DNA from 3 places in the Desulfosporomusa polytropa genome. Region 2 is predicted to be linked to each of the others. Evidence: riboswitches for the same ligand, from Rfam matches in the RefSeq annotation. Region 2 holds a riboswitch; each other region holds the start of a gene.
The links. Region 2 has a riboswitch for lysine ahead of ACZ449_RS13315 (diaminopimelate decarboxylase family protein). Riboswitches for the same ligand answer to the same signal wherever they lie in the genome.

Region 1: linked by a shared signal. The riboswitch ahead of dapB (4-hydroxy-tetrahydrodipicolinate reductase) and the one ahead of ACZ449_RS13315 (diaminopimelate decarboxylase family protein) in region 2 are both predicted to bind lysine.
Region 3: linked by a shared signal. The riboswitch ahead of ACZ449_RS21370 (DUF441 domain-containing protein) and the one ahead of ACZ449_RS13315 (diaminopimelate decarboxylase family protein) in region 2 are both predicted to bind lysine.

The regions. Positions count from the first base shown of each region.
Region 1 covers NZ_AP042400.1:907,218-917,699, forward strand. The annotation lists gene ACZ449_RS06055 (N-acetylmuramoyl-L-alanine amidase family protein) at 1-5, shown strand, start outside; gene ACZ449_RS06060 (M16 family metallopeptidase) at 206-1,459, shown strand; gene ACZ449_RS06065 (dCTP deaminase/dUTPase family protein) at 1,473-1,916, shown strand; gene ACZ449_RS06070 (hypothetical protein) at 1,992-2,312, shown strand; gene ACZ449_RS06075 (YlmC/YmxH family sporulation protein) at 2,321-2,584, shown strand; gene ACZ449_RS06080 (general stress protein) at 2,660-3,340, shown strand; lysine riboswitch at 3,458-3,628, shown strand; gene dapB (4-hydroxy-tetrahydrodipicolinate reductase) at 3,748-4,542, shown strand; gene ACZ449_RS06090 (aspartate-semialdehyde dehydrogenase) at 4,616-5,647, shown strand; gene dapG (aspartate kinase) at 5,658-6,878, shown strand; gene dapA (4-hydroxy-tetrahydrodipicolinate synthase) at 6,894-7,775, shown strand; gene ACZ449_RS06105 (ribonuclease J) at 8,050-9,669, shown strand; gene ACZ449_RS06110 (ClpP family protease) at 9,832-10,482, shown strand, end outside.
Region 2 covers NZ_AP042400.1:2,429,225-2,439,706, reverse strand. The annotation lists tRNA gene ACZ449_RS13330 (tRNA-Met) at 55-130, shown strand; tRNA gene ACZ449_RS13325 (tRNA-His) at 142-217, shown strand; gene ACZ449_RS13320 (hypothetical protein) at 456-659, shown strand; lysine riboswitch at 827-1,000, shown strand; gene ACZ449_RS13315 (diaminopimelate decarboxylase family protein) at 1,099-2,358, shown strand; gene ercA (alcohol dehydrogenase-like regulatory protein ErcA) at 2,463-3,626, shown strand; gene ACZ449_RS13305 (sensor histidine kinase) at 3,616-4,470, shown strand; gene ACZ449_RS13300 (Spo0E family sporulation regulatory protein-aspartic acid phosphatase) at 4,580-4,756, shown strand; gene ACZ449_RS13295 (hexokinase family protein) at 4,788-6,110, shown strand; tRNA gene ACZ449_RS13290 (tRNA-Arg) at 6,185-6,261, shown strand; gene ACZ449_RS13285 (IS1182 family transposase) at 6,983-8,446, opposite strand; gene ACZ449_RS13280 (hypothetical protein) at 8,660-8,995, shown strand; gene ACZ449_RS13275 (beta strand repeat-containing protein) at 9,157-10,482, opposite strand, start outside.
Region 3 covers NZ_AP042400.1:4,184,842-4,195,323, reverse strand. The annotation lists gene ACZ449_RS21405 (Nif3-like dinuclear metal center hexameric protein) at 1-964, shown strand, start outside; gene ACZ449_RS21400 (MFS transporter) at 1,024-2,418, shown strand; gene ACZ449_RS21395 (hypothetical protein) at 2,435-2,872, opposite strand; gene ACZ449_RS21390 (FAD-dependent oxidoreductase) at 3,134-4,435, shown strand; gene ACZ449_RS21385 (pyridoxal phosphate-dependent aminotransferase) at 4,487-5,680, shown strand; gene ACZ449_RS21380 (2-hydroxyacid dehydrogenase) at 5,693-6,676, shown strand; gene ACZ449_RS21375 (phosphoglycerate dehydrogenase) at 6,856-7,812, shown strand; lysine riboswitch at 7,873-8,037, shown strand; gene ACZ449_RS21370 (DUF441 domain-containing protein) at 8,197-8,652, shown strand; gene ACZ449_RS21365 (aldose epimerase family protein) at 8,882-10,027, shown strand; gene ACZ449_RS21360 (RraA family protein) at 10,281-10,482, shown strand, end outside.

The sequences.
Region 1 (10,482 bases), 1.5 Mb from region 2:
ACTAGTATCTTAAAAGCAGGATAAGGGCAACACAGTTTGCGTTGTCGCCAAAGGCTCGGCGCAAGCTGTGTTTTCTTTATTAGCAAATTTAGGTATAATAAGGATTATACTATATTAGAAAATTATTTTTTTGAAACGTATACCAATAAGAACAATTTGCAGTAAAATAGGAAGGTGTCATTTTTGTTCAATGATAAGGAGATTTATGTATAAAAAATCAGTATTGCCAAATGGAATTCGCGTCGTATCGGAAACGATTCCGTATGTGAAATCAGTTAGTATGGGCGTATGGCTGGCAACAGGATCAAGGTTTGAAGAGGAATATAATCATGGAGTTTCTCATTTTATTGAGCACTTGATGTTTAAAGGAACGGCGCGGCGTTCAGCCAAGGATATTGCTGAGATAGTTGATGCTGTTGGTGGGCAATTGAATGCGTTTACTGCCAAAGAATGTACTTGTTATTACTTGAAGGTTTTGGATTCTCATGCTGATTTAGCTATGGATATTCTAAGCGATATGCTGCTTGCATCAAAATTTGCCGAAGAAGACATTGAACGTGAGCGCCAGGTAGTACTTGAAGAAGTACATATGTATGAAGACTCACCAGATGAATTGGTTCATGACATTCATTTGGATACCGTGTGGCCTGTCCACCCGCTTGGACGGAATATTTTAGGCACGACTGATTCAATTGAACGATTTAATCGCGATTCAGTAATGAAATATTACCATGATTTTTACACTCCAGATAATTTGGTAATTGCTGCTGCCGGCAATATAAGCCATGAAGAGTTTGTAGGATTAGTAGCTCGTTATTTTAGTGACTTTAAAGGACAAAAAAGAAAATTGGCGATAACTACCCCGGCCTTTGCACCAGCCAGAACGATTATTAACAAAGATTCCGAGCAAGTGCACATATGCTTAGGCGCATTGAGTGTGCCGCTAGAGAATCCCCAAATCTATCCTGTGTATATTTTTAATAATATGCTAGGCGGAGGAATAAGTTCTAAACTGTTCCAAGCTATCCGCGAAGAGCGTGGTCTGGCCTATTCTATTTATTCTTATCAAAATAGTTATAAAGATGCCGGATTGCTTACCGTTTATGCAGGCACTCGTCCGGGAAATGTAAATCAAGTGTTGGATCTTATTATAGAAAACTTGAAGGATTTTAAAATGAAAGGCATAACTGAGCAGGAACTGACTAAGTCAAAAGAGCAAATAAAGGGGAGCCTGCTGCTGGGCTTAGAGAGTTCAAGCAGCAGGATGTCCCGTATTGGCAAGATGGAAGTTACTTTAGAAAAATTTGTTTCTTTAGATGAAGTTGTAAGCAAAATTGACAGGGTGACGCTAGCTGATGTAAACCAGATGATTGAGCAAATGCTTGTTGCTGAAAAACTGTGTTTTACTGCGCTAGGCCCTGCTGACTCATTAAATATTAATACTGATTTCAGTTTTTAAGAAGGAGAATAGTATGGCAAGAGGATTTGAGGTAATTAGTCAATATAGAGAATCAGATATAAAATTACCGATTCGTAAGACTGCGTTAAGTGCCGGGTATGATCTTACAATTGCCCAAGACATTACTTTACTTCCAGGAAAGGTTATCTTAGTTCCAACAGGAGTTAAAGCCTATATGGAAGAAGACGAATATCTTGGTATTCATATTCGTTCTGGTTTGGCTATTAAGCATAGCTTGAGTTTAATTAATGGGCAAGGTATTATTGATGCCGATTATTATAATAATCAGGAAAATGAGGGACATATTTTACTTCCCGTTTTTAACCAGGGATCAGAACTTGTGACAATTACCAAAGGAACCAGACTAGCCCAGGGAATTTTTTATAAGTACCTAAAAACAGATAACGATTGCGTCAATAATCTTCGTTCAGGCGGTTTTGGGAGTACAGGACAGTAACAAATGGCGATTTTTTTTCATAACTTATGCTAATTCGCCATATACATTGGTAGAAGCAGGTTAAGGAGGGCTACTGTGTATACCTGGATGACATTAGTACTGGTTGTCTTGATGGTTATGGGGTCTGTTTGGGTACGTGTTTGCCACTCTCGGATGTCCTTGGACAATATACCCTCAGTTGAGCCAAAGCCATCGCCCTTTGCTAATGCCGTACGAGATTTAGTTGCCACTGCCGGCGGCGTATATATTTCTTTGGTAATGATTGTTTCATTTTTAAAATTGGAGATACCTGAACGGATAACTGTCAGTATAATTATGTTCGATCCGCTGGCGATGACGGCTATAGTAGTGGCGGTTGTTCAACCGTTTTTTGCTAAACTATTTGATAGCAAGTAGGTGAAAGTATGCGGATAAGTGAAATGACTGGAAAAGAAGTTATTAATTTGGGAGATGGTGCGCGGTTAGGTATCGTTGGTGAGTGTGAGCTTACTTTTGACAGTCGCTCTGGTGTTATTGGTGGATTAATTCTGCCCAAAAGAAATACACTATTTAACTTTTTAGGTGACAATCAGCTAGTAACAATACCATGGCAGGCAATCAAACGCATCGGAGATGAAGTTGTTATTGTTGATTTAAATAACGCTTATGATCACATGTATTCTAGATGATCGGGAATAAAAAGTGTTGTACTTGTTAAGCCTAACATTAAACTGTATATCAGACTAATGTTAGGAGGCTTATTAATGTCAATAACGAACAATTCTACAGGTGCTATGCAAGGAAATACTGGGAAGCAGCCAACAGCTCAAACTACAGGCCAGACAGGAAACGCTTTAGTAAATAACTATGCAGGTGGTCAAGCGCAAACTGCAAATCTCCAAACACAAACTACGAGTTCTGCGGCGCAAACTAAGTCACCTGGAATGCAGGCAGGTACTACGGGAGTTAAAAGCGTAATTGGTGTATTTAATTCTCGTGATAATGCTGAGCAGGCAGTAAATGCGCTTAGAACGAAAGGCTTTACAACCGAAGAAATAAATATTGTTTCCAAAAACAAAAATCAGCAAGGCCAAGATACTGAATATGTTGAAGATGATATTACCGATGGTGCCCTAGCAGGTGGCACGTTAGGCGGTATTGGCGGTTTGCTTTTGGGAGCAGGTGCTTTAGCCATTCCTGGTGTAGGACCAGTACTAGCCGCTGGGCCAATTGCTGCCGCTTTGAGTGGGGCGGTAGCAGGCGGTATTACGGGTGGGCTTATTGATTGGGGCATTCCGGCTGAAGTAGGAAGACGCTATGAACAAGAGGTAGCACAAGGTGGAATTCTGGCAATAATCCGCTCTGATGCCGCGAAAGCGAATCAAGCAGCTCAGATCCTGCGTCAAAACGGGGCAAGAGACGTAGAAACTCATGCATTAACCTAAACATAGTTTTCACTGGAATGTCGTGGATGAATAAATAAACAGCTTTTAATATTTATTGACAATGATGGAACCTTTGGTATAGAATGTGTATAAAATGAATAAGCAACATCCTGTAAAGGATGAAGTAGAGGTGCGGGAGTCAAAAGTACTTTCAGTGAGAGTGGAATCGATGAGCTGAAAGAAAAGGGGCGACCGCCGAAGTAAGAAAGAATGCCGAATCTTCTTACTGGTCTTACATCAAATAGATTTAAGACTGTCACCATTACTTGGTGGAGTGCTATCTCATCTGGTCAGGGACGATATATATACACATATATTTTCCTAAGGTCAGAAAAATGCTGTTTTGGCAGCTGGTGAGAAATGCGCTCACCAGCTGCTTTTCTTATTAAACAGGAGGTGGATAGCGCTTGATTAGAGTGATGGTATGTGGCGCTTATGGCAAAATGGGACGGGAAGTATTGCGAGCAGTTCATAAGGACCCGCATTTAAGCGTAGTCGGAGCAGTAGATATAAATTCCGACTTTGCCGATGTAGGCGATATTATCGGCGCAGGAAAAACAGGAGTAACGGTTGGCAATGACTTAGTTACTGTTGTCAATGAAACTAAACCACAAGTTATGGTTGATTTCACTAATCCGCAATCAGTTTTAAGCAACATTAAAATTGCCATTAAAAATGGCGTCTGCCCAGTTGTGGGTACAACCGGATTAACGGAAACTGATATTGAGGATATTCGTGAGCTATGTGCAGCTTCCAAGGTTAATGCAATTATTTCACCTAATTTTTCCATAGGTGCTATTCTTATGATGAAACTTTCCCAAGAGGCCGCCAAGTATTTGCCGCATGTTGAAATTATCGAGATGCATCATGATCAAAAGCTGGATGCCCCATCTGGCACAGGTCTTAGAACCGCTGAATTAATTGCCAGTGTACGGGGAACAATGCAGCAAGGCCATCCAGATGAGAAAGAAAAACTGACTGGTGCTCGTGGCGGTGATTTGTCAGGTATTCGATTGCACAGTGTTCGACTGCCTGGCTATGTAGCTCACCAGGAAGTGATTTTCGGTGGATTAGGCCAAACCCTAACGATTCGCCATGACTCAATATCCAGAGAATCGTTTATGCCGGGAGTAGTACTGGCTTGTAAAAAAGTGCTAACTGTTGATGGGCTGATTTTTGGTCTTGAACATATAATGGGCTAAACGTTGCAAAGAACGAAGCCAACTTCAAATATATGAGCATATTTATGATTATAGAATGGGGGACTAATTTACAATGAAAAAGTATAATGTAGCAATTTTAGGGGCAACTGGAGCAGTTGGCCAAGAATTTTTAAAACTTATTGAAGAGCGCAACTTTCCGTTTAACCAATTGAAATTGTTAGCGTCTGAACGGTCTGCAGGTAAAACTATCGAATTTATGGGTAAAGACTACATTGTTGAGGAGGCGACACCCGATTCATTTAGTGATGTGCAAATTGCCTTATTTGCAGGCGGCTCAATTAGTAAAACCTTAGCACCCGAGGCTGCTAAACGCGGGGCGGTTGTCATTGATAATTCAAGTGCCTTCCGCATGGACCCGAATGTACCTTTGGTCGTGCCAGAAGTTAACCCAGAGGCCATAAAAAATCATCAAGGGATTATTGCTAACCCTAACTGTTCGACAATTATTATGGTTATGGCATTAAAGCCTGTATATGATGTGGCAAAGATTAAACGTATAGTTGTTTCTACATATCAGGCTGTTTCCGGTGCTGGCAAAGAAGGCATTGATGAACTGACTGACCAAGTTAAGGCAGTTGTAGAAAATCGTCCTGTAGAAGCTAATATTTTACCGAGCGCCAGTTTGCCCAAACATTATCAAATCGCGTTTAATCTCTTACCGCAAATAGACGTATTTGTTGAAGAGGATTATACCAAAGAAGAGATGAAAATGGTAAATGAGACTCATAAAATATTCAATGACTATAACATCGGAATAACTGCGACGACGGTGAGGGTGCCGGTATATCGCAGTCATTCTGAATCAATAAACATAGAGCTTAATAGCCCGCTGTCGCCTGAAGAAGCAAAACAAGTATTGGCTAAATTTCCTGGTGTTATTGTACAAGATAACCCGGCTGAAATGTTGTATCCTATGCCACTATATACTTCAGACAGTAATGAAGTGTTTGTTGGTCGTATTCGGGCAGACAAAACTGTGCCTTATGGATTAAATATGTGGGTTGTAGGCGATCAAATTCGCAAAGGTGCAGCGCTGAATGCTGTGCAAATAGCTGAGTATATGATTGAGCATAATTTAATTTGAGGTGTACAAAATGCGAATAATTGTCCAGAAGTTCGGGGGCACATCTGTAGCATCACCTGAAGTGCGGGAACTTGTACTGCGCAAGATTGAAAAAGCGCGGGATCAAGGCTTTAATCCGGTAGTTGTAGTTTCGGCTATGGGACGTCAGGGAGCTCCTTACGCTACAGATACACTAATCGATATTGCGCGGTCAGCCTATAAGAATATTGCTGACCGCGAGCTTGATCAGATTATGTGCTGCGGCGAAATGATCTCAGCCGTGATTATGGCCGGTACGCTGCAGGCCGCTGGTATGGACGCAGTTATGTTAACGGGAGGAAATGCGGGTATTATTACCGATGATAACTTTACTGACGCTCGTATTTCAAAATGTGATCCAACACGGATAATCAGTTATTTAAAACAGGGAAAAGTACCTGTTGTGTGTGGCTTTCAAGGTATGACGGGTGAAGGTGAATTTACTACCTTGGGACGCGGTGGCAGCGATACTAGTGCATCAGTCTTAGGCGCAGCTTTAAAGGCTGACATGATCGAAATATATACAGATGTTGAAGGCATTATGACAGCTGATCCAAGAATTGTTGAGAATGCGAAAATTCTTGATTGCATAAGTTATGGGGAAGTATGTCAACTGGCTCATCAAGGGGCTAAGGTAATACATCCCCGCGCAGTTGAAATTGCTATGCAAAAAAATATTCCCCTTGTAGTAAAATCAACATTTTCAGAAGCTCCCGGTACACTTATTACGAATATCGCCAAAGAAGACAACGATAACGTAACTGTAGTTGACCGTGTCGCCACAGGTGTAACCTATTTGACTAATATTGTTCAGGTTAAAGTTCACCTTGATGATACTATGGGAAATGATGCAAGTTTTAAGGTATTTAAGACAATGGCTGATAATGGTATTAGCGTCGATTTAATTAATATTCATCCAGGCGAGATCATGTTTACTATTAATGCTGATCAGGCCGAAAAAGCATCAATAAAACTCAAACGTCTAGGTTGTAAATTTGAAATACTAGAACATTGTGCAAAGGTATCTGTAGTTGGTGGCGGAATGCGAGAAGTACCAGGCGTGATGGCAAATTTTATTGAAGCTCTGTCTCGTAATAAAATTGCTATTCTCCAGACAGTTGATTCCCATACATCTATTTCTGTGCTTGTGCCACAAAGTGATGTTGGGGCTGCTGTAAAATCGCTTCATGAGAAATTTGGCTTATCAAATTAATAAGGGGCGAGTGTAATGAAAAATTTCGGGCAAGTCTTAACCGCAATGGTAACCCCGTTTAATGCTGACTATAGTGTGAATTATAGTGAAGTCGCTAATTTGGCGAAATATCTTGTAAATAACGGTTCTGATGGATTGGTAGTTGCAGGCAGCACTGGTGAAGCGGCTACATTAGCTACAGATGAAAAGCTGAAATTGTTCAAAGTAGTATTGGAGGCTGTAGGTGATAAGGCTACTGTCATTGCTGGCACCGGTTCAAACGATACGAGAGCTTCTATTGAATTGACTAAAGAAGCTGAAAAGATTGGTGTGCATGGCGCAATGCTTGTTGGTCCCTATTATAATAAGCCGCCGCAAGAAGGTTATTACCAGCATTTTAAAGCCATTGCGGACTCAACAACGCTGCCATTGATCGTATATAATGTTCCTGGACGTACCGCTTCTAATATGTTACCAACAACCATTGCGCGTTTGGCCGAAATTGAGAATATTGTTGCTGTTAAAGAAGCAAGCGGCAGTCTAGACCAAGTTTCTGAAATTATCCGCACAACACCTAATGACTTTTGGGTGTATAGTGGGGATGATGGGCTGACCTTACCGATCTTGTCTGTAGGTGGCTGCGGGGTAATTAGTGTGGCTGCTCATGTTGTAGGTAACCGTATGCAGGAAATGATAACCGCGTTTTTGGCTGGTGATCTGAATAAAGCGCAGGCATTACATCTTGAACTTATGCCTTTCTTTAAAGTTATCTTTGTTACTACCAATCCAATACCTATCAAAAAAGCTGTAAATATTCTTGGAATAAATGCAGGCCCAGTAAGACTGCCGTTAGTATCTCCTACAGCGAGTGAAGAGGAACAACTAAAAAATGTAATGCAGGCAATAGGCGCTTTATAATTAAATTTTTGACCGGTAGCGGGTGCTGCCGGTTTTTTTGCATGTCTAGACAATATTTGCATATAATATTCCAGAGCGAGCAGTACCACTTGTTGTCAGAGGTTGTTAAATAGGTTATAATTATTGACAAGTGGGCAGGACGGCCGGTTTTTTTATGTAGCGGTTTAATGAACGGGCGGTTAGAATTTAAGGAATACTAAATTTAAAAATTCTGGAGGTGTATGTTTTTTTGTCACGACAACCAAACAAAGTGCAGATAATTCCCTTGGGCGGGATGGGGGAAATTGGTAAAAACATGACTGTTATCCGTTACGGTGATGAGATAATAGTAATTGATTCTGGCTTGATGTTTCCCGAAGACGACATGCTTGGCATTGATCTGGTTATTCCTGATATTACCTATCTGATGGACAACCGTGATTTAGTTAAAGCAATTGTGCTGACACATGGTCATGAAGACCATATTGGGGCTTTGCCATATGTGTTAAAACAGCTGGATGTACCTGTATATGGAACTCGCTTGACGATTGGAATTTTGGAAGGACGTTTAAAAGAAAATAATGTCTCTACCAATAAATTGCAGGCTGTTAAACCAGGCGACCAAATTCAAATTGGTAATTTCAAAATAGATTTTATTCGGGTAAGCCATAGTATCGCTGACGCAGCCGCGTTAGCCATAAAGACACCCGCAGGGGTGATTGTCCATACAGGTGATTTTAAGCTTGATCAAACGCCAGTAGATGGTAAGGTTACCGATTTTCACAAATTTGCTGAGCTGGGTGATCAGGGGGTGCTAGTGCTTTTAGCCGACAGCACCAACGCCGAGCGCCCTGGTTATACGCAGAGTGAAAAATCGGTTGGTGTAACTTTTGATGAAACGTTTCGTACAGCGCGTGAACGTATTATTATTGCTTCTTTTTCGTCCAATATTCATCGAATTCAGCAGGCCATCGATACTGCCTGTAAGTATCGACGCAAGGTAGCGATACTTGGCCGGAGTATGGTCAATGTTGTTACTATTGCGCTGGAACTAGGCTATTTGAATGTACCAGAAGGCGTGATTATCAATGTTGATGAAATTAATAATTACCCAGCATCAGGAATTGTCATTTTAACAACAGGGAGCCAAGGTGAGCCAATGTCGGCACTAACCAGAATGGCTATGTCAGATCATAAAAAAGTCGAGATTATTCCGGGCGATACAGTAATTATTTCGGCTACGCCAATACCAGGTAATGAGAAGTTGGTTTCGCGCACAATAGATTTTCTTTTTAGGCAGGGAGCAGAAGTTGTGTATGAGTCAACCTCGGGGATTCACGTTTCGGGGCATGCTAGTCAAGAAGAACTTAAATTAATGCACAATCTTATACGGCCTAAGTTTTTTATCCCCGTACATGGAGAATATCGACATTTAATCAAGCATTCCCAATTGGCACAAGCATTGGGGATGTCGAAGGAAAATATTTTTATTGCTGAAAATGGGCAAACACTAGAATTTACTGCCGAAAAAGGTGCAATCACGGGAAGGGTTACTGCTGGCAATGTTTTAATAGATGGTCTCGGAGTTGGTGATGTCGGCAACATTGTGCTAAGAGATCGCCGGCAACTTTCGCAAGATGGAATATTAATTGTTGTTGTAACTATGGATAAACAGCGTGGACAAGTTGCTGCTGGGCCAGATATTGTTTCCCGCGGCTTCGTATATGTACGCGAATCTGAGCAACTAATGGATGATGCCAAAGAGCGAGTACGACAGGCTCTGGAAAAATGTGAACTTAATGGTGTAACCGAATGGGCGGCCATTAAATCAAATGTTCGCGACACGCTGGGCAAATATTTATATGAGCGTACGCGACGCCGTCCAATGATATTACCAATTATTATGGAAGTCTAATGAGGAAGCCTTGCGCCTACCTGCTGCAAAAAACAGTTTGGTAAGCCAAGGCTTTTGTTTTGTTAATTTACCACAGTATGAAATCGCTGTCATTGCCAATACTATGTAGGAAGTATTTCTTTAAAGCTTTGTAGAAAGCTAATTAGCTGGAGGGATATTCATATGATAGTTAATGATAATCCGGTAATTGCTCCTCCCGGTACTAATCCTGAAGAGCACCCAATACATCCATCTTTGCCTGAGACTTCGAAAAGAAGCAAAAAGGCCCAAAAGGCGGGCCCGACTGAAACCATTGAGGAATTAGGCGCTACTGAAGTGCCGACAGCGAAAAGCAATATTCATGTTATGACAATAATTGGTCAAATCGAAGGGCATATGGTGTTGCCGCCCCAAAATAAAACAACAAAGTATGAACATGTGATGCCGCAAATTGTGGCCATTGAACAGTCGAATGAGATTGAAGGTTTGTTACTAATACTCAATACGGTAGGTGGCGATGTCGAAGCCGGATTAGCCATTGCTGAAATGATTGCCAGTATGTCTAAGCCGACTGTTTCGATAGTATTGGGCGGTGGTCATAGTATCGGTGCACCAATTGCTGTTTCGGCAACATGTTCCTTTATTGTTGAAAGTGCAACCATGACGATTCACCCTATCCGGCTTACTGGCTTAGTAATTGGGGCACCTAGTTCATTTGATTATCTTGAAAAAATGCAAGATCGAGTCAACAAATTTGTAGTAGGACATTCAAATATCAGTGAAATGAAATGGAAGGAACTACTCTTCAAAACTGGCGAATTGTCTAGGGATATT
Region 2 (10,482 bases):
CACGCAAGTTCTAGCGTCGCGATGCTCCTAATAAGTTGGTTCTCTGCTTAACATCGCGGGATGGAGCAGTTGGTAGCTCGTCGGGCTCATAACCCGAAGGTCACAGGTTCAAGTCCTGTTCCCGCAACCAATTATTATATGGTGGCTGTGGTGAAGTGGTTAACACGCCGGATTGTGGCTCCGGTACTCGAGGGTTCGAGACCCTCCAGTCACCCCAATTTTATAGCTATTTAAAACATGTAGGGCAGAAATCTATCTAACTTGATAGGATTCTGCCCTTGTTTTTCAAAAAAAGCATTATTATTAAAGAAGTTTACAGGTGCAGGCAGGCCATGTATTGACAACGCTCGCTATCTGCGTAGCTTTACGCGTTGATAGGTGTGATGTTGGTCACTGCAGATTAATGGCGCATTCTCTATACTTAAAGCTAACAAAGAGACAAAGGAGTTGGCGCTATGCAACTTTGGCAATGGTTTTGCAATCTGGGGAGAAAAAAGGCCAAGCAAGAGGTTGTTTTTTGGCGTAAACGGCAAAGGGGTAAAATCGAACCAGTGTCAGGTGTTGAGGTTTGTACTCGTTTATGTGGTCAAGCTGGTTGCCAGTGCGGTGGAACTATGCGCGGGTTATACTGTGTGTGGTCATATTATCGTGATAAATAAATTATAACAGTGGAAGGAAATTAATGATATATGCAGAAATAATTCGTATGAGTTGTTAATAGACAACTCCGCTATTTGGTGGAAAAGGCCGAAGTGGTAAGATTTCACCCTCGATATATTGACACTGCCTAGGGTAGACTGATATTATAGACATAATCGAAATATATTTTTCCGATAGAGGCGCGGCAGAGCAAGAGTAAGTATGAAGAGTTGGCAGCGATGACCATACTGAAAGGGGCTGACCGCCGAAGTGAAGGTTTTTGCCAAAAACTTTTTGCTGGTCTTGCATTTAATAAATGCAAGACTGTCACCTGTGGTTATGGTGGAGAGCTATCTTGCAGCTGATGAGAGTATTCTCTTGTCTTTAAGCAGTTTGCGGGAGTTAGCGCAAACTGCTTTTTACATTAAAAATAGTTAATAATAAAGGTAGGCGAAACAATTGGCTGAAAAAAAATTACCATTTACAAAAGAGCAAGTAGCAGAAGTGATTACGCAGTATCCAACACCGTTTCATATTTATGATGAGGCAGCCATTAGGCAGAATGTCCGTAAACTAACAAAAGCTTTTTCTTGGGCACCGGAGTTTAAAGAATATTTTGCTGTAAAGGCTGCTCCGAATCCGTATATTTTGAAAATATTGCGGGAAGAAGGTCTCGGAGCTGACTGCAGCTCACTGCCAGAACTTATTTTAGCAGAAAAAACAGGTATGTTCGGTGAAGAGATCATCTTGACATCGAATGATACTCCGGCTGTCGAATTCAAAAAGGCGCGTGAATTAGGGGCGATCATTAATCTGGATGACATTAGTCATATTGACTATTTAGATAAGCATGCTGGAATTCCAGAGATGATTTGCTTCCGCTATAATCCAGGTCCGCTCAGGGAAGGCGGCAACTCCATTATCGGTAATCCGGAAGATTCTAAATATGGTTTAACGCGTAAACAGCTTTTGGATGGCTACCGGACTATGCAGGCAAGAGGCGTAAAGCGGTTTGGTATTCATACTATGGTCATTTCTAATGAACTTGATCCTAATTATTTCATTGAAACTGCCAATATGATGTTTGACCTCATTATCGAGATTTACCAGACACTGGATATTAAAATTGAGTTTGTTAATTTTGGCGGCGGCATTGGCATTCCCTACCGTCCTGAACAGGAGCCGGTTGATCTCAATGTGATCAGTCAAGGTATTAAGAAGGCATATGAGGCTAAAATTGCGGCCAATGGTCTGGCGCCGCTAAAGATTGCTATGGAGTGCGGTCGGATGATTACCGGGCCTTATGGGTATCTGGTATCGACAGTGTTGCATAAAAAAGAGATCTACAAAAACTATGTAGGCCTAGACTCTTGTATGGCTAACTTAATGCGTCCAGCTTTATATGGTGCTTATCATCATATTACAGTTCTGGGTAAAGAAGAATGGCCATTAGGCTATATCTATGATGTTGCTGGTTCCTTGTGTGAGAATAATGATAAATTTGCTATCAACCGTAAATTGCCGATGATTGATATTGGCGATGTAGTGGTTATTCATGATGCGGGAGCTCATGGTCATGCAATGGGATTTAACTACAATGGTAAGTTGCGGTCAGCGGAATTAATGCTGAAGCCGGATGGAAGTGTCGAACTTATCCGTCGGGCGGAAACAATGGAAGATTACTTTGCTACATTGGATTTTTTGGGTTTGGAGAAATAAGATAGAAATTCACCTGATATTTGTCAGGTGAATTTTTTCTCGTATATATTATAAAATTTCAATTTTTGCCATAACGGAATATCAAGTATATGGGAGGGATGGATATGGCCTTATCGGTATTTGAACTACGCAAGTTTGTTGTACCCGAGTTCATATTTGGGGTAGGAGCAATTGATCTTGCTGGTCAATATGCGGAAAACTTTGGTGCGAAAAAAGTACTAATTGTTACCGACTCTGGTATTATTGAATCCGGGTGGCTGGAGCCTGTGGTGAAAAGTCTCGAAAATCATTCCCTACCTTATGTGGTTTTCCAAGATGTACATAGTAATCCCCGTGACTATGAGGTAATGGCCGGAGCTAGTGTCTACCTTGACAATGGTTGTAACGTGTTAGTGGCAGTTGGTGGTGGCAGTCCGATTGACTGTGCTAAAGGGATTGGGATAGTAGCTACAAATAATTGTCAGATTACCGACGTTGAGGGCGTAGATCGAGTGGTCAGATCTATACCACCACTTATTTGTATCCCGACTACGGCTGGTAGCTCTGCCGATGTTTCGCAATTTACCATTATTGCCGATAGTATGCGAAAAACTAAAATGGCTATTGTTAGTAAGACGTTAGTACCTGATGTTGCACTGATTGATCCTGCCACACTTACCACTATGTCTTCCTATCTGACAGCCTGTACTGGAATGGATGCTCTGTGTCATGCTATTGAGGCTTTTGTTTCTAAAGCCAGTTCTCCTTTAACCGACCTTCATGCCCTAAAAGCAGTGGAGTTGCTTAGCCAATATCTGGCATTAGCAGTCCGTGATCCAGAAAATCTTGAATATCGCAGCTATACTATGTTAGGAAGTTTATCAGCAGGTATGGCTTTTTCCAATGCCATACTAGGTGCCGTTCATGCTATGGCACATAGTCTTGGCGGCATGTTTGATTTACCTCATGGTGAGTGTAACGCCATTTTGTTAAAGCATGTTATGGCCTATAACTTCCCAGCGTGTCGGGAGTCCTATGAAAAAATCGGGGAAGCTATGGGGCTGTCGTTGAGAGATTTGTCTGCACCCCAGCGGGAAAAGCTCATCTTATCAACAATTGATTCTTTACGGGAACAGTTAGGGATTACCAAGACATTAAGCGATGTTGGGGTTACAGAGGCCGATATCCCAGTTTTGGCGAAAAATACTCTTGGTGATCCTTGTTTATCGACAAATCCATGTGTGCCGACACTCAAGGAAATAGAGGAGATCTTTCGTCATGCCTTATGATGCTCATGTTGATAAATTGCGGGATAAGCTGATTGGTCTTGGGGACAAGTCGATTCGTAAGAATTATTATCCAGAGTTACAACGCCGCATGGATGAATTGGAGCAATTAAATTCCGAACTGGAACAACGAGTGGCCGAACGGACGGCCGAACTGGCTGCTGCCAATAAAGAGTTAGAGGCATTTTGTTATTCTGTATCCCATGATTTGCGGGCACCTCTGCGTAGTATTGATGGCTTTAGTTTAGCTGTGCTGGAGGATTATGGGCATCTTTTAGATGAAGATGGGCAGGGGTATTTGCAACGAGTTCGACTGGCAAGTCAGCGTATGGCAGAATTGATTGACGGGTTGCTCAATTTGTCTCGGCTCACCCGTAGTGAGATTGTCAGACAAGAAGTAGATTTGAGCACTATCGCCCAGGAGGTAGCAGAGGTACTTAAGCAAGCACACACTGACCGGGAGGTATGTGTTAGTATCGAGCCTGATTTAAAGGCTCATGGTGACAGTGGGATGTTACGCATACTATTTGAAAATCTGCTGGGGAATGCATTTAAATTTACTGCCAATCGTACAGATGCAAGAGTGGAGATTGGCAAAATGGTGGATAAAGAATCTGATCGAACGATTTTTTATGTACGTGACAATGGTGCAGGTTTTGATATGGTGTATGCAGATAAATTATTTGGGGCTTTCCAACGCCTGCACACAATACATGAATTTCCCGGAAATGGAATAGGCTTAGCTACAGTACAACGCATAATTAACCGTCATGGCGGAGAAATCTGGGCTCATGGAGAAATCGGACAAGGGGCGACATTTTTCTTTAACCTATTAAGAAAAATGTAAAAAAATTCATGATAAAGATCAAAAATTTCCTCTTCCAAAATTAGTAAATATGTTTTATAATGTTAATTGTTGTTAATATAAGGAAATTATTTAGTGGAGGGCGCGTTTGTTGTTAGATAATATCGAGAGAATTACCATTAATGATATCATAGAGACTTTACGCGAAAAAATGCATTCCCTTGCTGCGGCCTATGGCTTGTCACATCCTCAAGTATTAGAAATCAGCCGATTATTGGATTGCGAGATAGGGAAATTTTACCGTCAGCAACACAATCTTAATAGTTAAGTAGGAAGTACTTACTTGGGAGTTGGATGAGTTGACTGATTTAAGCAGAGTTTTAGCAGGAATAGAAGAACAACTGTCTGTACCTGCCAGTTTGTTGAAAGAGATTGCTGAACGGTTTCAAGCGGCAATGACTGCTGGTTTGGCTGGTAAGCCAAGTTCTCTAAAAATGCTGCCTTCCTATATTGGTGTTCCCACAGGTCGGGAGCAAGGCACAGTAGTTGCTGTTGACTTTGGCGGTACAAATGTACGGGTGTTGCTGATTACACTTACAGGAGATGGGCAGGTTCATATTAGTAACAGGCGGTCCTTTCTTCTGAAAGATAAACGGAAAAATTATGACTTTACAACTGCGTCTGCGTCAGGGATGCAGTTATTTGACTTTATAGCCGAAAAAATTGCTGAAATCGTGCCAACTACGGATAAAACGTATCCATTGGGTCATACTTTTTCATTTCCTTGTCACCAGTATGATATTAACGAAGCAGAATTAATTAGTTGGACAAAGGAGATCAAGACAGCGGGAGTTGAAGGACAGAATGTCGGGCAGTTATTGCAAGCTGCATTAGAGCGCAAAAAAATCTCCTATGTTTATCCACAGGCGATAATCAATGATACTACCGGTACCTTGTTAACCGCTGCCTACAGGGATAATGCTACTGATATCGGTGCTATTTGCGGTACCGGACATAACAGTTGTTATCTTGAACCAGGTCATCCTCTAACTAACAAGCCGATGATCGTTAATATGGAATCAGGTAATTTTAGCCAAATAATGCAAACTAAATACGATTTATGTTTGGATCAGGATAGTGAAAAACCGGGGGCGCAACGTCTGGAGAAGCAGACTTCAGGACAATATTTAGGTGAAATTGTTCGAATCATTGTCAGCAGCTTGGTGGCTGATGGTCACATGGCCGGAGAGCCTGCCAATACATTGCATCTTCCATATTCCGTGCGGACAGAAGATCTTTCAACAATACTTGCTGATCATACAGCAGGATTAGAGGCTGTAGCTGAAGTTGTTGCTGCTTGTTGGAACTTAGGTAATCTAACACTAGGCGAGCTTGCAGCTCTGCAAACCATTGCCAGACTTGTTGCTATTCGGTCTGCCAGGCTAGTGGCTGCTACTTGGGCTGGCGTATTGTATAGGATTGATCTGGAGCTTAGCCGGTCACATACTATTGCGGTTGACGGGTCATTATACGAAAAAATGCCTGGATATGCCGAGTATTTGGCGCAGGCGATGAATGATATATGGGGCATAGGGGCCAAAAAGGTTACTATTCGCCTCAGTAAAGATGGTTCCGGTATTGGTGCAGCCATTGCGGCTGCCACAGTCTATAATTCGCAGTAAATATAAAAAATATCGCTGCGCTGTTGACATTTTTTAATTTGCATAATATAATAGTCAAGTAGCAAGCAGTACATGACTCCGTAGCTCAGCTGGATAGAGCGTTTGACTACGAATCAAAAGGTCGCAGGTTCGAATCCTGCCGGGGTCGCCATTTAAGCAGAAAGCCCAAGAAGTAGAGCCGATAGGCGAGAACTGATTGGTGTGAGTCGCTTAGTTCCAAGCGATAGCGTGGAACAACATCTAGTATTTTAAGGGTTTTACGAGGTTTTCGTAAAGCTCTTTTTTGCATTTTTATAGCAGTTTTACAACAACCTACAACGCTGCGGCGAAAAATCTCCTATGCAATACAATGGGGCTGTCGCGCTAAGTAATTAGTGCGAGGGCTTTTTTCATAAATTTATCAGTTTTGGGAATCCAAGAGGCCTTATAAAACAGGGGGTGTCAAATACAAAACCCAGCACAGACGACCGTCATACAACGCTTCGCCGTTGGCGCTTAACCTCCGCTTATGCATAACGATCGCCTGTGCCTCAGTATGTTTAGCCCGTCACTCCGCATAACTCTCGTAACCCCTTGGCCGTTGCCGGAAAGAGCGTTCCGCAGGAGAAAAGCCGGGTGGTATTCCGTTAAAAAATCCGTACTGTTTGAGTAGCGAGTTTACGAATTTTAGGAATAGCGCCCGGCTTTTCAGCTTTTGGAGGCTTTTGGCCTAGACCTTTTGCTTACTTTTGCGTCAATGACAAAAGTAAGACCCGTCAGACCGTGTGAAAACGCCCTTAATATTTCACTGTAAAAATGATTTTTTACTAGACAAAAATTCTGCACCGTCACTAATTGATACTGGAATATAAAAAAATGAGAATCAGCCTTGTTTATCCCAGGGCTAGTTCTCGTTTTTCCCGCAGTCTTTTTAAAATTTCTTTCGGTCCTAATAGATTTATGGCTCGCCTAAAGTTATAGGCCAAAAAGGACAAAGCAATCTCCCCGCTGACCGACAGCTTTCGCTTGGTCAGAAAGTAGTACGCTCCCCATCCTCGTTTTATTGTGCCAAAGACGTGCTCTATAATCATTTGCCTAAGCTGATATTTTTCCTTGTTAATTTCAGTCTGCAGATCGATAGTATCTAAAAAATCCTGATCGACATGACGGCAGATACTACGTCCTTTTTGGCTCTTAGTGCAGCGCTCTTTATATTGGCAGGAACTACAGGCATCATAATTTCTATACTCGTATCCAAAAATCCCTCTAGCTTTGCTACTTCGGTTCTTAGCGAAATATAGCTCTTTGCTTGCTGGGCATATGTATACTTTCTTTTCGGCATCATAGCGAAATCTATCAGTATAAAAGTCTCTATCTCCAGTTCCATTTGAATAGACTTGCTTGGTTACATAGGGCGTGATATGTTTTGCTACACATTTTTTCAGATCTTCTGCTTTATAATAGCCCTTATCGGCTAGAACTTCTAGGGTCTTAGCTCCAAATACGGTTTTGGCGCGAAGCGCCATGTTGTCCAATTCACCAAGATCGTTTGGATTAGTAGTTACTTTAAAATCAGCAATCAACTTATTTTTAGCATCTACCGTTGTTTGTATATTATAGCTTACATCCACGTTGTTATTGTTATTGCACATCAATCTGGCATCAGGATCGTTAGTGGAGATTTCGTTGTCCCCTGTTTTATGTAGTTGTTCTTGGTAGTGCTCATATTTTTGCTTACGATTACGGAGTTCTTGTATTCGCTTTTGGACTTCCTCGGCGCTTAGTTTTCTATCAGTGGCCTCGGCTTGATCGCCAGCTTCTAAATCCTTAAGATATGTATCGATTTTTTCGTCGATATATTGGATATGTCGCTCTAGTTTTTTTGCGCTATAATTATTTCGCTTGCTATTGCAGGCACGAATCTTTGTACCGTCTATGGCTACCATTTCCTTGCCGAACAAATCCCATTCATCGCACAGACGGACAAATTGCCTAAATACAGCCTTTAGTGCTTTTTTATTATCTCTACGGAAATCAGCAATTGTTTTAAAATCAGGTTTAACTTTCTTTAAAAGCCAAATTACTTCTATATTGCGGCGCGCCTCGTGTTCAAGTCTACGGGACGAGCGGATTCGATTAAGATATCCATACAGATAAAGTTTAAGCAGATCTTTGGGGTTATAGGGTGGACGTCCATTGTTCGAGCAGACTGCTTTCTGAAATTTTAGCTCCTTCATATCTAACTGTTCAACATATTCATCGATGATACGAACAGGATTCTCTTCATGAATGTACTCGTCGAAGCTTTCAGGAAACAGATAGGTTTGATTCCGTTCTTCACCCTTTATATAGCCCATACATCCACCTTCTTGCACTTTATTATATATCTATATTTTATCATATTTGGTCATTTATGTAATCAATAATATCTACTTTTCACACAGTCTGCCGTATCCCTTGTATTCCTTTGATTTTATTAATAGCGCAGATTGGATTTTCCATAAAAAAGGGGCTGCTGCTAGCGATAATTTTATATCGCTATTGCAACAGCCACATTGTAGTCTCCATTTATGCACCGGTTGTTTTTTTCACACTTCGGTTGTGATGTCCACGCCGCCGCAGACGACTTCGTTTTTGCCGATGACAATGGACAGACCTTTTTCGCCAGCGACTTCATTGGCGGCCGCCACGACCTTGACGGAGATCGGCCGCAGGAGCTCCTGGCGTTTTTGCTCTACGTGCTGGTCAAGCTGCCGGACAATATCCTGCTGGATAGCCAAGGACTGACGAAGCCGTCGAGCGGCAGTATCAGCCGCTGGTTGACTTCGACCACCGACTGGCCGTTGTCCGATGAGCAAACCGCTCTAATCTCCCGTCTATTGACAGCGGGAGCTAAGAGCGGCTAACTCCCTGGATAATTCCGACTAAACTGCAGGGGTACAACCATCCCCTGCAGTAAGTCTTCATTTATCGCTTGCAAGGTGGGGCTGCACGGTCATTAGGTCGAGGCGGACGAGCTTGCCGGTGACGTGGACGGCGTTGACGCCGTCGGCGAAGATTTTGCGGTTCATTCGGCTGCGCCTGCTGTTGCCGGTTCCGCAGTGCCGGGGCCATCAGGAACCAGAACGGTCAGCACTGGATAGCCGCTGGTATTGAGGCCGGTGCCGAGGATGGTTAGTGGCGCTTCACCGGCGGATTGCCCGAAAAAACTGGAATGGCCGGTGGTTTGTGCCTGGCGCTGGGCGTAGGCAATCGCCGCACCGTAGGCGGGACTGGTTAGTGAGCCGAGGGGGGGAGGAGTGGAAGGAGTGTCAGGTGTGGTAGGAGTAGGAGTAGGTGTAGGAGTAGGAGTAGGAGTAGGAGTAGGTGTAGGTGGTATAGTGGGTGACGTGACGGTCAGAGTGCCGTTTATGAAGGTGATGGTATAGTTGTCGGCGGACAAACCTGCGGGGGTAATGGTGTAGCTGCCGGCGGTTACCGCTCCCTGGCTGGTGCCGCCATAGGTGAGGGTGCCGGTCAGCACAGCGCTGTCTTCGCCGTTGACGAAGCCTGTGTAGGAGACGCTGTTGCCGCCGGAGTAGGTCTGACCGTTATAGACCTTACTGGCGTTGTTGGCGGTAATGTTCAGAGCGGCCTGGGTGATATTGGCCGAAGTGGTGGCGGCGGTATTATAGGTATAGTTGGCAGCGGCGTCGCCGGAAAGTAAGATAGAGGAGATGTTCACCGCTTTGCCGTTGCCGGCGTTTTTGTCGTTGAAGGCCGCCGTGCCGCTGACGTTCAGGATATCGCCAGCTATCCGGTTGTCGCTGAAGGTGACGCTGGTAGCTGTGGTGCCGTCGTAGGTTTTATTGACGCCAGTGGCGGTGATGGTGAGAGCGGCTTGGGTGATATCAGCCGAAGTGGCGGCGGACTGCAGGGTGTAGTTGCCTGCATCGCTGCCGGTCAGGTTAGCGGTGACGGTCTTGCCGTTTCCGGCGTTTTTGTCATTGAAGGAGCCGTCGCCCAGTGTGACGGCATCGGAACCGATAACTCCGGTCAAGGTGCCGGTTACAGTAGCGGTGGTGGTGCCGTCATAGACTTTGCTGACTGCCGTGAGATTGCTGATGGTGAGGGGGGCTTGGGTAACGGTCAGTGTAGCGGGTGTGTAGCCGATGTCATAGCCTTGCTGGCCAGAGTAGAGGCCACTGAAGGTCAGGCTGCCATCGCTGGTGTGGTAGGTGCCGACGTCTTTGCTGCTGGTAGTGTAGGCCAGGGTGCCAGACGTGGTGGCGGCGGAGTCGGACAGGGTATAGCCGGAATCCGTGCCGCTGGTCAGGCGGTTATAGGTTTTGGTTGCAATAGAAACTGTCACAGTAACCGGCTTCAGGAAGCTTCTGAGCAGCGGGGTGGTATA
Region 3 (10,482 bases), 1.8 Mb from region 2:
TGATATATTCAGTGGCAAGAATAAATTTGTGATTATGAAGTCATCTAACATTCCTGGTAAAGAATGCATGGAAATGCCTGGTCTTATTTGTGGGAACTTAGAGGCAACCGTAAAGAAGCTTGCAGTAACCATGACACTTACCGAGTGTAATATTGAGTTAGCAGGTGCTACCGGTGTTGATGCTATTATTGCGCATCATCCGGTGGTTGATGCTGCCAATTCCGGTGGTGTTACGATGAGAGGGTATTTAAACTTGTATGGTTTATCGGTTTTTGAATTACATGAAGCTTTTCACGGTCTGCACCCTGGCATTGCTTATATCCATGGTCACAAGTCTTTCCGTGTCGATATTGCTTACGGCAATATACCAGGCAATATCCTGTATGTTGGCAAAGCCCTGAAGGATATACCAACGATCGGGGCTATTTTGGATCGGCTTAATGAATTTATGGGTATGCAGGAAGAACAAAAAATGTTGCTAACAGAAAAAAATGTGCGAAATTGTCATGAAATTTGTGAAACTAATGTGGCTACAGGAGGCAAACTGCTTGTCGGCACGCGAGAAAATAAAGTGGGAACAATTCTTCATATCTTCCCACACACTGGTTTTACGGCACAGCATCTTGAAATGGCGAAGCGAGAACACCCGGAAGCAGATACTGTTATTGCGTCAATAAGCCGAGTTGGGAAAGATAGTGAGCTAGTGAAAAAGGCGGAAGAGCTTGGTCTTAATTTCGTTGTCGGCAATTGTCATGCCATGGAAATTTTGGAAAATGGGTTGCCGCTGGCCATTGCTTTGCAAAAAATACTACCGGAAGTGGAGGTGGTACTCTTTCGCGAGCGGATTACCTCTACCCCGTTACATAAGGTTGGTACCACCGCTATCCGAAATTATGCGGATTATATTGCCAGCGAATATTTGATAAACAAGGAAGGAGGTAACGAGCAAACTGGCATAAGGTGATTCTGTGACAACCTAATTATAGATTTACAGCAAATATAAAATGTAGGGAGGACAAGACAATGGCAACTATATCTGATCGTTTGGGTAAGCTTCCTTTAGGTAGTTTCCACTATCGGCTCCTGGCACTAATGGGGTCAGGCATTGCATTCGAGGCGCTAGACACAGGACTTATTGCCTTCGTTTTAGCGAAAATGATCGGGGCATGGAGCTTATCCCCAGCCCAAATTGGGTATATCAGCAGCGCTGGCCTAGTGGGCATGGCGGTTGGCGCTATTCTGTCCGGCACGTTAGCAGACCGGGTAGGACGAAAAATGATTTTTGTCGCAACGTTAGGAATCTATGCCGTGGGTACTGGACTGTGCGGTCTAGCCTGGAACTACGAATCCTTACTGGCCTTTCGTTTTTTAGTAGGTGCAGGCATCGGTGGACAGCCACCAGTGGCGAACGCGTTGATGAGTGAGTATGCTCCAGTGAGGCATCGTGGAAAAATGCTGGTGCTGCAAAATAGCAGCTGGGCAATTGGTTGGCTAGTGGCAGCTTTGATTGCCTATCTGATCATCCCCAAATACGGCTGGCAACTTGCCTTTTATATCGGAGCGCTACCAGCACTCATCGTTGTTTACGTGTGGCGAATATTACCTGAGTCGGCCATGTATCTTGTAAGTAGAGGGCGACATATGGAAGCCCACGTACTGGTTTCCAAAATCGAGCAGGAATTGGGTGTTCCGGTAGGTGAGCAGCCGCGTGCTGACGAAATGCTAAGTGTGAGCACACAAAAATTCAACTTTACCGACCTATGGTCTCCGCTTTATATCCGTCGTACCATTTGCCTATGGGTCTTATGGTTTGGTATGGTGTATTCCTATTATGGTATTTTCACATGGCTGCCCTCACTATTAGTGAAAAGCGGGCATACTCTCATTCGATCTTTTGAATTTCTGTTGTATATGACTCTGGCCCAAATCCCCGGTTATTTCGCCGCCGCCTATTTTGTGGACAAGATTGGGCGCAAGGCGACCATGGGATCCTTGCTGGTCGTCTGTGCTTTGTCTGCTTATATGTTTGGCAGTGCCAAGTCTGCGGAAGACATTGTGCTGTGGGGTTGTGTCATGTCCTTTTGCAACTTAGGTGCTTGGGGAATAACTCATGCTTATTCTACAGAGCAATATCCTACTCATGCAAGGGCTGCTGGCGTAGGCTGGGCCGCCGCCTGTGGGCGGATCGGTGGCATTGTTGCTCCGATTGCTGTTGGAACTCTAATGACAGGCTCTGATCAGTATGGCACGGTATTTACCATGTTTACCGTTGTATTGGCGATCATTGCGTTAGACATTATATTCTTGGGAAAAGAAACTATGAATAAATCGTTGGATGAATTGACTGAGAGGCAGCTTATTGACGCTCAGGCACCTGCGGCTACAAAGAGCTTTGCGTTGGATAATACCAAAAGCTAGTTTAGTCTGATACTGGTTACATTAGGGGAACTGTGATCACGAATGTTCCCCGTGACTGCCAGTCAATTCGCACATCAGACCGGTTAAGGGGAATATGTGTTGTCATGCCGCTTACTGTGGCTATGTCTAGGCTTACACTAGCAGCCAAGAGACCGGGGTCAAGTATGATATCAGTATTAATTAAGAATGATATTTCAGATAGATCGTTCGGAAGAGTTATTCCAATGGATGGTGCAGCTTCGATTGCCGCTGACATATTCGAAGCGCTATAACGGTTGCTGCGTCCAGACCCTGCGAGGCGCTTGTCAGGTGGAATAATACCAGCTAATAAAAATTCGTCACGGCCAGCCGAATCTGGGTACAGTGTATTCCCTGCCAATGCAGTACTTTCAAAATAATTACTGGGGACTACCGCGATCTCCTTCTGAGTGTTCCAATCAAAGTAATACTTCATTGTTAACTACACCTCCATAAGATTTCCTTATATAAATATGTCATCCCTGCTAATTTTGTTCTTGCAGTGTTGTGAAGCGCCAGTTGTATAGAATATTTTTGTTGAAGCGCTATTGTTATAAGGAGTAGCCTTAGTCGCGTGGAACGCAGTTAGAGTGAGAGTTAAGGCTTCAAGGAGCGAAAGAAGCGATCGGCATTGAGACGATTAATACCAAAGAAGTATAGTAGTTTATATAGTAGGTGAACGTGAGGAGGTGCAGAAATGATGAAGAAAGTAGTAATTGTCGGTGGCGGCTGGGCCGGTTCTGCTGCTGCGTTAGCAGCGCGAAATACTGGTTGTGAGGTAGAACTGTTTGAACGGGCAGATATGTTACTTGGCACCGGATTAGTTGGCGGAATTATGCGTAATAATGGTCGCTTTACTGCTACGGAGGAAATGATTGCAATGGGTGGCGGGGAGTTATTTGAAATCTGCGATGCATGCTCACGCCATAAGAATATTGATTTTCCAGGGCATAAGCATGCTAGCTTATATGATGTATCAACCATTGAACCAGCGGTTCGTAGAGCATTGCTGGAGGCCGGGATAAAAATACATTTAATGGCTCGCATCAACGATGTTATTGTCGAGGCTGGCAAAATTGTCAAAGTTATTGCCGGTGTATTGCATAAGGATGAGGAAATGGAAGTTTATGGTAATGGATTTGTTGATGCATCCGGTACAGCCGGTCCCCAAGGTAATTGCATGAAGTATGGCAATGGCTGTGCCATGTGTATGTATCGTTGCCCGACCTTTGGGCCACGTTTCAGCATTGCTGCGAAGGCTGGCGTAAAAGAAGTTATCGGCGAAAAAGCCGATGGTACTTTGGGCGCAATGAGTGGATCATGTAAACTTCACAAAGATTCCCTTGCGCCTGAAGTCAAGGAAGAACTCGACAGAACCGGTGTTTGTGTTATTGCGGTTCCGACGCATTTGCAAAAAAGCATGGAATCCCTTGGGCAAAAGGCATGCCAACAGTATGCACTAAAGGAATTTGCCGAGAACATTGTTTTATTAGATACTGGTCATGCCAAACTCATGTCGGCCTATTACCCCCTCGAGTTGCTGCGCCAAATACCTGGATGTGCTAATGCCCGATTTGAAGATCCATATGCTGGCGGCATCGGCAACTCTATGCGCTATTTCGGTATGCTACCCCGAGACAATGCTTTGCAGGTACAAAGTCTGAAAAATGTCTTTTGCGCTGGCGAAAAAGCCGGATTACTTGTCGGTCATACCGAAGCAATTGTAACTGGAACACTCGCCGGTCACAATGCTGCACGACTTGTGTTGGGGCTTGATCCAATCCAAATTTCCCAAGAATTAGCTTGTGGTGACGCTATTGCTTATGTAAATGAAATGATGCAGACAAAGGCAGGACTAACGAAGAAGTATACCTTCTCTGGTTCGGTATATTTTGAGCGTATGAAAAAGAAAAACCTCTATACCACGAACATAGAAGAAATCAAGAAAAAAGTTACTCAGACCAATATGAGTGGAATTTTTGCAGAGAAGCTTGAATAGGCCCCTTTTTGAGCACGTATACAATTAGGGTTATTTAATGGAGGGCTGTCTGTGGGCAATATAACAGTGGCAAGGAGACTAGACCAGATTGCTTTCGCAGGAATCCGAAAAGTCTTCGAAAAAGCCAATCAATTAGAAGCACAAGGTAAAAAGGTGATTCACTTTGAAATAGGCCGTCCCGATTTTGATACTCCAGTTCACATCAAAGCGGCGGCGAAACAGGCGTTAGACAAAGGCTTGGTCCACTATGCTCCGAATAGTGGAATCCCAGCATTGCGGGAAGCCCTTTCGGCAAGGCTTAAAGCCGACAAAGACTTGACTTATAACCCTGATACCGAAATCATAATTACAGCTGGGGGACAGGAAGCTTTGTATGTAAGCTTTTTGAGCATTCTAAATGAAGGGGATGAAGTAATTCTTCCTGATCCCTGTTTTGGTCCGTTTCCCTTGGCAGTGGGCCTGGCCGGTGGTGTCCCCGTTAAAATTGGACTGCAGCCAAGTCAAAACTACGGTTACGATTGGGAGGCCGTTAAGAAAGCACTATCTCCCAGGACTAAGGCGATTGTAGTGAATTCCCCCCATAACCCGACAGGCGGTGTTTGGTCAGAGGAACAACTAAAAACAGTGGCTGCCTTTGCCTGTGAGCATGATCTATGGTTAATCTGCGATGACGCCTATGACCATTTGATCTACGAAGGCTGCCGTCTGTCACCTGCTAAATTTCCGGGAATGCGGGAACGAACCATATTATGTGGTTCCCTTTCTAAAACCTATGCAATGACAGGCTGGCGCATTGGCTATATAGCTGCGGTTGAGCCGATCATTGGCGCAGCTATCCGGCTGCAGCAGAATATTATGCTGTCACTCTGCACTTTCGCTCAGCATGGAGCGGTGGTAGGACTAACCGGTTCGCAAGACTGCGTCCGTACTATGGCAGCTGAATTTGCTCGCCGCCGTCAGCTGGTACTGGAAATGGTCCGACAAATCCCTGGAATTGAATTGAGTGGAATTCCCAAGGGAGCATTTTATGTTTTTCCCCGCATTACTCTGCCTAACATTACTTCGGCTCAGGTCGCTGACTACTTATTAGATAATGCGGGTGTTGCGGTAGTCGACGGCTTGGCTTTCGGGGCAAGCGGTAATGGGCACTTTCGCCTATCCTATGCGGTGTCGTATGAAGATTGTCGGGAAGGGCTGGAACGTATTGCGGCGGCGATGAAAGTGCTGGCGCAAAACAATAGTTAGGGGGGGAGAAATATGCCTATTATAATAAGTGCCATGCCAAAGTGGCGGTTTGATGCGTCGCAGGTTGCCTTGCCTGAAAACTGGGATATTCGGTTTATCAATCCGTCAACAGAGGAAGAATTGATTCTGGCCTGCAAGGAAGCGGAGTATCTGTTAGTGCCGGCTAGTACTCCCGAAATTAACGCCAATGTCCTGCGAAACAGTACTCAAATCAAATTGATTCAGAGCGTAGGTGCAGGGTTTGACCGTATAGACACACAAACGGCAGCAGCTTTAAAAATACCGGTGGCCAATGTTCCTGGCCAAAATGCCAAATCAGTGGCTGAATTCACCATTGGCCTGATGATTGCACTCCAGCGGCAGATCCTTGTGGCAGATCAGGAAATAAAAGCCGGCAGGTACGGAGAGATACGAAAAGTTCTATTTAAGCAGGGACTAAGTGAAATAGAAGACAGCAAGATTGGGCTAGTCGGGTTAGGGACGATTGGCCAGCATGTAGCGAGAATTTTACATAGTTTGGGGGCCTCTGTCAGTTACTACGATGGCAGGCGGCAACTGCCGGAAACAGAAGCTCAATTGCAGGTAAGCTATAAATCTCTGGAGGCACTGCTGGCAGACAGTGATATTGTAAGCCTGCATGTGCCGCTTAATGATACTACGCGCGGTCTTATCGGCCAACGGCAACTGGAACTTATGTCGCCTGGTAGTTTTCTGATTAATACTGCGCGAGGTGAAATAGTTAATCAGATGGCCTTGGCGCAGATGCTGGAAACCGGCCGCATTGGTGGTGCGGCAATTGATGTCTTTACGCCAGAGCCGCCAGAATTGGAAAACCCGTTGCTGACTCTTTCACCTGCGGCTAGGGATCGGTTGATTGTGACACCGCATATTGCGGGAGTTACTGTCAGGGCAATGCGCAAGATGCTGCAGGCTAGTCTGGAAAACATTGCGCGAGTCGTAAACGGTCAACCGCCGGCAAATATAGTAAATAGATAAAGGTCTAAGCAATAAAGCCAAGGAAAATTGGTTACATTCTGATGCATAGTGAAGCAGGAATCTGACCCTATTCGACTTATTGAAAGTATCCTAAGTTTGGTATGCAGGCGCTCTGCAGTTTGAGCAGTAGCGGGACATACCGGAATGATACTATGCGAGAGCGGAAGGGATTGGATATCTTGAAAACAGTATTGATCACATCTAAAGAATTTGGCAGCCAAATCGATGGGCAGCATAGAATAAACCTGGAGCAGTATTTTGCCGAAAACGGTTGGCAGATTGTATGGAACTCGGCAGGTTCTGCGATGAGTGCCAGAGACATCATCCAGCAGGATATTAGGCATAGGCTTGACGCAATTTTGGTTTATTCCAGTTCAGATGAAATTAGCCACGAGGTTTTCAAACACTGCCGAAATTTAAAAGTGGTATCCCGGCATGGTGTGGGTATCGAGAATATTGATGTCCTGGCCGCTCAACAAGCAGGCGTGGAAATTAAAACAACTGCCAAAATGCCTGGATATGAGACAGTTGCAGATTTAACCTTTGCGTTGATGCTGTCTTTGGCAAGGAAGGTGCCGCAGATTGACTCTACATTACGAAAAAACAGCTGGTATCGCCCTGTTAGCAGCGATGTTTGGGGAAAAACGCTTGGGATAGTTGGATTAGGACGTATTGGAAAAGCGGTTGCTAAACGGGCTAAAGGCTTTGATATGAAAATTTTGGTTTCCACGCGCCACCCTGATGCTGCCTTTGTTGCCGCAAACGGGATAACTTTGTGCTCAAGGGAGGAACTGTTGACCGCAGCTGATTTTGTCAGCTTGCATTGTATGTTACATCAAGAAACCAAGCATATGATTGGTGCCTCGGAGTTTGCCCTGATGAAACCAAGCGCATATTTGATTAACACGGCCAGAGCAGGTCTGGTAAACCAAGGTGAGCTACTTACCGCGCTGAAAAGCAAAACAATCGCCGGTGCAGCTATTGATGTATTCGAAAACGAACCGGCAGTGAATGATCCCATCATCGCGGAAGGCTTGGATAATGTTGTGGCAACCACGCATGTTGGCTCATATACGGTGGACTCTCTGAAGCGGATGGACTTTCTGGTGGCAGAAAATATTGTAGAGGCAGTATGATAACTAGTAGATGAATTGCAATAATGTATTGAAAGCGGGGATTTAACAACTTGATAAAATTGGTATGGTAGAGGCGCGAGACGCAATAGTACTACAGGGAGCTGGCTGCGATGAACTGTCAGGAAAGGGCGGATTGCCGAAGTGCTGGGATTGCTAATTCCCGGCATTGGGGCCGTATTCAACAGGTACGGCACTGTCATCTTCGGATGGTGAGCTATCGCACGAGGGTAAGACTCCTCTTCACTATGCCGGCAGCCTCTAACGTATAGGGTGGCTGCCTTTTTTCTATTAGTTTGTCAGAAGGTAGGATTACATTTCTGACAAAAAATTGACAAAGACTTAGCTTGCGATAGTAGAATCCCAACTAATTTAGGAGGTGAAAGTATGAACTGGGATAATATGCCGCTATTAGTCATTCTGGTACTGTCGGTTATTGGAAACAACAATTCCGTGGCCTTGGCCGTTTTGGCGCTGTTGTTAATAAAATTAATGGGTTTCTCATCCTGGTTTCCTAGTATTGAAAACTATGGACTAAATATTGGTATTACCATTTTGACAATGGCAGTGCTAACGCCTTTGGCACAGGGGCGAATTTCCATAGGAGAAATGCTAGTTGCCTTCAAAACGCAGGCTGGTGTGATTGCCATAATTGTTGGGTTAATTGTATCTTGGGTGGCAACGCAAGGCATGTATTTTTTGAAGGCGTCGCCTGAAACTACGACTGCTTTGATTATAGGTACAATCGGCGGTGTTTGTTTTTTGCACGGTCTGGCAATTGGGCCGCTTATTGCCGGCGGCGTAGTAGCCATGATATTAAATTTATTGAATTTGTTAAAATGAATTACTCCCAAACAAATCACAAAAAATTCTAAAAAAACCACATATTCCATTTTTTCTCAACATTGTATACTAAAGGTATCCTACGGAGAGCTCGTTTATTATCTATTTCAGTCAAAATCATAAGTATATTACTAATAGCAGGAGGTGAAAGCAAGGCCATATATCATCTATTAACGCAATTTTCTGTTCTCTGTTTGGATAATTTGTATTGATTATAAGGAGACTACTAATGAAAAAATTCTTAATTCTTGCAATCATGGGAATGCTTGTATTCTCTACGGCTGTCGTTGGCGCTAAAGCCAATGGTGATTACATCGACATCCAACGAGAAGCTTTCCAAAAAGAGGTTAACGGTAAGCAAGTTGATTTGTTCACACTGACAAACAAAAACGGTGTAGTCGCAAAAATCACCAACTATGGCGGAAAGATTGTACAACTTTTAGTGCCTGATAAAAATGGACGACTCGGCGATGTAGTGCTTGGTTACGAGACTCTTGATCAGACCATCAATGGACAAGCTTCGATGGGGTGTACCATCGGACGTTACGCCAATCGGATTGGTAAAGGGCAATTTACGTTAGAAGGAAAAGACTATCAACTCACAGTTAACAATGGCGCAAATCATTTGCATGGTGGTACTAAAGGAAGCCGCTTTGTTGTTTTTGACGCTAATCAGATTGATGCCAAAACCTTGCAACTTTCCTATTACTTTAAAGATGGCGAAGAAGGTTACCCTGGGAATTGCTTATTAAAAACTGTCTATTCACTAACAGACAATAATGAACTAATCATTACCTACGATGCAGTAACCGATAAACCAACCATTGTAAATTTTACAAACCATGCTTTCTTTAACTTGGCAGGAGCCGGTAGCGGCACCATTCTAAATCATCAACTAACCTTAAACGCTGACAATTTCACTCCTGTTGACGGTACACTAATTACAACTGGAGAAATCCGCCCTGTTAAGGGAACTCCAATGGATTTTACCAAAGCAACTACAATTGGTGCTAGAATTAACGATTCATATGAACAGTTAAAATTTGGCCCCGGGTATGACCACAATTATGTATTGAATAAGGCAGGCAGCGAATTGAGTTTTGCCGCTCGTGTTTATGAACCTAAATCAGGAAGAGTCATGGAAATCTATACAACCGAGCCTGGTATTCAGTTCTACGCAGGAAACTTCCTTGAGGGAAAAGTTCCTAGAGATATCGGTAAAGGAGGCAAAGCTTACAATTTCCGTGAGGCCTTCTGCCTGGAAACACAGCATTTCCCTGATTCCCCCAACAAAGATAACTTTCCTTCAACTGTATTAAAACCGGGCCAATGGTTCTCATCAACCACAGTGCATAAATTTTCCATAAAAAAATAGTAATAATTGAGGCCATCCAAGACAGGTGGCCTCAATTTTATTATTGCTGAAAGCGTGGATTCTTTTTGTGGGCGCTATTAAAAACTAACAAAGTGGGATTACCTTTAGTTTCAGAGTAAAGTAATGAATAGAGGAAAATGGTGTCCTGGTTTCGTATATAATAATTCAGGCTGTAAAGTTAGGTGACACAAGCAAAGTGGGCCTTTGGCCGTATTTTGGATTTTACATAGAAACATGATCTGGGAGGACAGTTATGGCAGAATGGAAAAATGACAATGAACTTTTCGCAATCATGCGCAAAGAACTTTATACACCAGTAGTTGGCGATATTCTTGATAAATTGGGACGGTATCATCAGTTTCTGCCGCAAGCGGTGCAACCGATGAAAGAGGATATGGTGCTTGTTGGTCGGGCTATGCCTGTATTGATGATTGATGTGTATGGCGAGCAGAAAA